Regions from separate parts of the Stenotrophomonas sp. YJH_SMC_105-26 genome, predicted to be linked through region 2. Evidence: riboswitches for the same ligand, from Rfam matches in the RefSeq annotation. Region 2 holds a riboswitch; the other holds the start of a gene.

Region 1 (3,202 bases), 720 kb from region 2:
GATGGTGGGGATGAACAGCCAGGCGAAACCACCCTCGCCCAGGTGCAGGTGCTGCATCACGAACACCGGTGCCGAGGAGATGTACAGGAAGATGCCACCGAAACCGATGCTGCCGGCCAGCGCCAGGCGCAGGAAGCGCGGATTGAAACCGATGCGCACGTAATCACGCATCAGCACCCGCGGCGACAACGGAACGCGCGCTTCGAGCGGATGGGTCTCCGGCAGGTAGCGGGCGGTGGCCGCCAGCAGAACCAGTGCGAACACCACCAGGAACCAGAAGATCAGCGGCCAGCCAGCACCGCTGAGCAGGATCCAGCCACCGATGATCGGCGCGATCGCCGGGGCGATGCCGAACAGCATCGACACCTGGCTCATCAGCCGCTGCGCGTCGTGACCGTGGTACAGGTCGCGGATCACCGCGCGGCCGACGATCATGCCGACGCCTGCGGACAGGCCCTGCAGGGCGCGGAACCCCAGCAGCGTGGTCAGATCGGTGGACAGCGCACAGCCGACCGAGGCGCCGACGAACACCACCAGGCCGCCGAGGATCACCCGCTTGCGGCCCCAGGCATCGGACAGCGGGCCGTGTGCCAGGCTCATCAGGCCGTAGAACAGCAGGTACACGCTGATGGTCTGCTGCACCGCCACCTCGTCCACCGCCAGGCGCTGGGCCAGCTGCGGGAACGCGGGGAAGATGGTGTCGATCGAGAACGGACCGAACATGGCCAGGCCGGCGAGCAGCAGGGCCATGCGGCGGGTGGAAGGAGCAACAGCGGCGGTCATGGAGAAGGCGTCCGGCAGGGCCATGCGCGGCACGCACGGCGGGCGCCAGTCCCCTGCAGCAGGGACGGCGCCAGATGAATTCGGGTATCCGCCCATCATAGGTGGGGATTGCGCCTGATGCCATGCAGCAGTGCACAAAACGCACGGGCGGGCCATCGGCCATTCAGGCGCCGCGGCCGGGCCCGCAGGCGGCTGGCGCGCCCGCAACGGGCTATAATCGGCGGGCAACACGGTGGGAGAAGCGGAACACCGCTGCCGAAGGCGCAACGCCCGTAATCGCTCAGGCCCGATACCACCCGTAACACAACTCTGGAGAGACCGGTTCGATCCGGCGCCGAAGGGGCACGAAGCCGCGGTTTTCCGCGCTTCCAAACTCTCAGGCAAAAGGACAGAGGGGCGCCCCGCAGACCGCCGACCGGCGGCTTGTGCCCGTGCGTGTGCCCTTTCCTGACGGATCCTTCGCCATGTCCCAGAACACCCCTTCCCTGCGTGAGCTCGAGCACCACAATGCGTTCGTCGAGCGCCACATCGGCCCCAACGATGCCGAGATCGCGCAGATGCTCGACGTCGTCGGCCACGCGTCGCTGGATGCGATGACTGATGCCATCGTACCGGCCAAGATCAAGTCGCCGGCGCCGCTGGCACTGCCGGAATCGATGACCGAAGTGCAGGCACTGGCGAAGATCCGTGCGATCGCCGACAAGAACACCGTGCTGCGCAGCTTCATCGGCCAGGGCTACTACGGTACCCACACGCCGAACGTGATCCTGCGCAACATCCTGGAAAACCCGGCCTGGTACACCGCCTACACCCCGTACCAGGCCGAGATCTCGCAGGGCCGCATGGAAGCGCTGATCAACTTCCAGACCCTGTGCGCCGACCTCACCGGCATGGAAATCGCCAACGCCTCGCTGCTGGACGAAGCCACCGCCGCAGCTGAAGCGATGACCCTGGCCAAGCGTTCGGCCAAGTCGAAGTCGGACACCTTCTTCGTGCACGACGCCGTGCACCCGCAGACCCTGGAACTGCTGCGTACCCGCGCCGAGCCCATGGGCATCGTGCTGCGCGTCGGCACCCCGGCCGAGGCACTGGAAGCAGAAGCCTTCGGCCTGCTGCTGCAGTACCCGGACACCTTCGGCCAGATCGGCGACTACAAGGCGCTGGTCGAGGCCGTGCACGCGCGCGGCGGCCTGGTGGCCGTGGCCACCGACCTGCTGGCGCTGACCCTGCTGGCCGCCCCGGGCGAATGGGGTGCGGACATCGTGGTCGGCAACAGCCAGCGTTTCGGCGTGCCGTTCGGCTTCGGCGGCCCGCACGCCGCATTCATGGCCTGCCGCGACGCCTACAAGCGCTCGATGCCGGGCCGCCTGATCGGCGTCTCGGTCGATGCCCAGGGCAACCCGGCCTACCGCCTGACCCTGCAGACCCGCGAGCAGCACATCCGCCGCGAGAAGGCCACCTCCAACATCTGTACCGCACAGGTGCTGCTGGCGGTGATGGCCTCGATGTATGCCGTGTACCACGGCCCGGAAGGCCTGACCCGCATCGCCCGGCGCACCCACCGCCTGGCCTCGATCCTGGCCGCCGCGCTGCGCGAGGCCGGCGTGCAGGTCGGTGGCGACTTCTTCGACACCCTGCATGTCACCGGCGTGCACGCCGATGAGATTCACGCCAAGGCCCGCGCCGCCGGTTACAACCTGCGTGCGATCGACAGCGACTCGGTCGGCATCAGCCTGGACGAGACCGCCACCCGCGCCGACGTGGTCGCACTGGCCGCCGTGTTCGGTGCGCAGGCCGACGTCGACGCGCTGGATGCCAGCACCGCCGATGCGCTGCCGGCCGGGCTGCTGCGCCAGTCCGCATTCCTGACCCACCCGGTGTTCAACACCCACCACAGCGAGCACGAACTGCTGCGCTACCTGCGCTCGCTGGCCGACAAGGACCTGGCGATGGACCGCACGATGATCCCGCTGGGCTCGTGCACCATGAAGCTCAACGCCACCGCCGAGATGATCCCGGTGACCTGGCCGGAGTTCTCGCAGATCCACCCGCTGGTGCCGGCCGACCAGGCGCTGGGCTACAAGGAACTGATCGACACGCTGGAAGCGATGCTGGTGGAATGCACCGGCTATGACGCGGTCAGCCTGCAGCCGAACTCCGGCGCGCAGGGCGAGTACGCCGGCCTGCTGGCGATCCGCGCCTACCACCGCTCGCGCGGCGAAGGCCACCGCGACATCTGCCTGATCCCGGATTCGGCGCACGGCACCAACCCGGCCTCGGCGCAGATGTGCGGCATGAAGGTGGTGGTGACCAAGACCGATGCCAACGGCAACGTCGACGTCGAGGACATCCGCCTCAACGCCGAGAAGTACAGCGACCGCCTGGCTGCGATCATGATGACCTACCCGTCCACGCACGG
Region 2 (3,202 bases):
TGTGGTGGTTGGGTGTTCGTGCGTGATGAGCTGGAATGCGATCATCTGTACGCGTGCTCACTCAATGATGGGATTCTGTCCGTAGGTGGCAACATGACTGTTCAGACCTTCCTCGAGACCGGCACCTACACACAAGTGGCGGGGCACCTGACCGCTAGCTACCTCGGCAGCACCCACAACTCCATTGACGTGGAGGGCAAAGTGAACTGTCCAGGCTACGAAAGACGATCTGATAGCGACTACTTGTGCGAATGGATCGATCCCGTGTTGCTGAAAGCCGACGATTCCGACGGCGATTGGGGATGCGGACCCCAACGGTATCCGTCGGCTGACTATCCAGAGCGGATACGCGCGGGGGGCAGCCCTATGGAGTTCGTGCTCTAGATCCACGCCATGCGTGGATACCGCTCTTCTGTAGCGCCGGGCCATGCCCGGCGAACACGCCATCGTTCAATGCACTTCGTCGTGGTAGACGAACTTCGGCATTTCCCAGCGGTAGTGGATCGCCAGCAGGCGCAGCGCGAAGCCGCCGCCGAGGCAGCACAGGATCGCGGTGGCGTCGGCCACGCCCCAGTGCAGCAGCAACAGGTAGGCCGCGCCGGTCAGCAGCGCGATGATCGCGTACAGCTCCTTCTGGAAGATCAGCGGCACCTCGTTGCAGAGGATGTCGCGCAGCACGCCGCCGAACGCACCGGTCAGCATGCCGGCGATCAGCACGATCGGCATCGCATGGCCGGCCTCGCGCGCGATCGAGCAGCCGATCAGGGTGAAGGCGATCAGGCCCAGCCCGTCGAGCACCAGGAAGGTGCGGCGGAAGTGATGCATCCAGCGCGCCACCCAGGTGGCGATCAGCGCCGCGCACACGGTGAAGCCCAGGTACTCGGGGTGCTTCACCCAGCCCAGCGGGTAGTGGCCGAGCAGGATGTCGCGCAGCGAGCCGCCGCCGAGGGCGGTGACACAGGCGATCATGACCACACCGAACAGGTCCATGCGTCGGCGGCCGGCGGACAGTGCGCCGGTCATGGCTTCGGCGGAAATGGCGATCAGGTAGATGATGGACAGCAGCATGGGACAGGCTCCGGGCGCGGTGGGGCCGGCCATGCGCCTACACCGCCACTGCCTGCGCAATGACGGGATGACGATGACCGGTGCCGCTCCCGCTGTCCTTTTGCCTGAGAGTTCAGCGGCATGGGCCGCGTGCCCCTTCGGCGGATCGTCCCGGGCGTGCCCGGTGACCTCTCTCCAGCTCGGCGAGTCGAATGCATGGTTGGTGGGATTCCAGCCCACCGGCCTGAGCGATCATGGGAGCCTGCGCCTTCGGCGGGCGCCAGCGCGGCGCCTCTCTCCTGCATTCGGTCGCCAGTATATCCGCTGCAGTGCAGCACGGCATAATCCAGGCATGGCCCCATCCCTCCGCCCGTGGTTCCTGTACCTGCTCGAATGCCGCGATGGCAGCTATTACGCCGGCATCAGCACCGATGTGGAGGCGCGTTTCGCCGCCCATCAGGCCGGCAAGGGCGCGCGCTACACCCGGGCCCGGCCGCCGCTGCGCGTGCTGGCCGTGCGCGAATACCCGGACCGGGCCGCCGCCTCGCGGGCCGAGTGGCAACTCAAGCAGCAGCCCCGCGAACGCAAGCTGGCCTGGCTGCAGGCAACGGATCCTGCGCTTCTGTAGAGCCGAGCCCACGCTCGGCTGTTGTTCCGTCTGCCCGATGCGGGAGCCGAGCATGGGCTCGGCTCTACAGTAGATCCACGTCATGCGTGGATGGGCCGTTCGGCCCATGCGATGATCCGCCCGCGCCCAGAGCCGGAGACCCGGATGTCCACGATTGCCCTGCTGTTCGCGCTTTCCGCAGCAACGAGCCCTGCCGCCGACCCCGCCACGATCGCGGCCATCGAAGCCACCTGCCACGACTACGTCGATGGCCAGCTGGAGGCCGACCCGCAGCGCGTCGCCCGTTCCCTGCATCCGGACCTGGCCAAGCGCGCTGTGCTCGGCGATACACCCGACGAGCGCCTGGGCCTGCGCCGGATGTCGAAGGAAGAGCTGGTCTCGTTGACGAAACAGGGCGCGCTGAAGACCCCGAAGGATCAATGGGATCGCCGCTGCACGGTGCTGGACGTGACCGGAAACGCGGCCTCGGTGCGGCTGGAAACCCCGTGGTTCGTCGACTACTTCCACATGGGGCGTTTCGACCAGCGCTGGGTCATCGTCAACGCACTGTGGTACCCGAAACCGAAGGCGCACTGAGCGATGCGTGCCGCCGGCAACGCATGGATCTCCGTCGTCGTGCTGGTCGCCGGCATCGCGCTGCTGCCTGGCCTGCTGTATCTGCTCGGGCTGGCATTGGTGGACGGTCGGCCGAAGCCGGCCGACCGCGCGCCCAGTGGTGTGGCTGCGTGCAGCGGTGAGCCACGGGCGGGATACCAGCCGATGAACCCCTGGCGCTTCACCGCCCAGTTCTTCGACAAGGACGGGATGAAGAACAAGGTGCCTGAAGTGGAGCGGGAGGCCTTCTGGATTGCCCGGCGCCACCTGTGGCGGCAACCTCGGCGCGGCATGCTGCGCTGGCATCTCAGCAGCACCGCGTTGGCGATCTGGATCACCCGGCATTGGAGTACCGCGCAGATTGCCGACACCGCGAGGAAGGAGGACTTCTGCCGGAAGTAGATCCACGCCATGCGTGGATGGCGCTCCATGTTTGTTGACGGGGTCAGAGCCCTTTCCCGCGGAAAAGGGATCCGACCCCTGTTGCGTGCGGCCTTACCGCCTCGGCCGCCGGTCGTCCTGATCATCACCGAAGATGATGCGCGCGCTGCGTTGGTAGCTCCAGTACGCGACCGCCCAGTTCAGCAGCACCACGATGCGGTTGCGGAAGCCGATCAGGAAGAACACGTGCGCGGCCAGCCAGAACCACCAGGCCAGCACGCCGGAGAGCTGCAGCCGGCCCAGGTGCACGATCGCGGCCATGCGGCCAATGGTGGCCAGGTTGCCGTAGTCGGCGTACTTGAACGGCCCCGGTGCCGCCTTGCCATGCAGGCGCGCGCGGACCACCTCGGCCACGTACTTGCCCATCTGCTTGGCCGCGGGCGCCACGCCGGGAACCGGCTTGCCGTCGGCCTGGCTCAGTGCGGCCAGGTCGCCGGCCACGAACAGCTCCGGGTGATCGGGCAGGGTCAGGTCCGGCTGCACCTGCACGCG

The links. A riboswitch is a leader RNA that binds a small molecule or an ion and turns the genes downstream of it on or off. The one in region 2 is predicted to bind glycine.
Region 1: another riboswitch for glycine. It lies ahead of gcvP (aminomethyl-transferring glycine dehydrogenase); the one in region 2 lies ahead of AC5P7F_RS06145 (trimeric intracellular cation channel family protein).

The regions. Positions count from the first base shown of each region.
Region 1 covers NZ_JCAFSD010000001.1:629,750-632,951, forward strand. The annotation lists gene AC5P7F_RS03045 (multidrug effflux MFS transporter) at 1-783, opposite strand, end outside; glycine riboswitch at 1,083-1,185, shown strand; gene gcvP (aminomethyl-transferring glycine dehydrogenase) at 1,248-3,202, shown strand, end outside.
Region 2 covers NZ_JCAFSD010000001.1:1,345,302-1,348,503, reverse strand. The annotation lists gene AC5P7F_RS06150 (hypothetical protein) at 1-384, shown strand, start outside; gene AC5P7F_RS06145 (trimeric intracellular cation channel family protein) at 451-1,068, opposite strand; glycine riboswitch at 1,153-1,256, opposite strand; glycine riboswitch at 1,270-1,359, opposite strand; gene AC5P7F_RS06140 (GIY-YIG nuclease family protein) at 1,400-1,675, shown strand; gene AC5P7F_RS06135 (nuclear transport factor 2 family protein) at 1,820-2,251, shown strand; gene AC5P7F_RS06130 (hypothetical protein) at 2,255-2,671, shown strand; gene AC5P7F_RS06125 (NAD(P)/FAD-dependent oxidoreductase) at 2,765-3,202, opposite strand, start outside.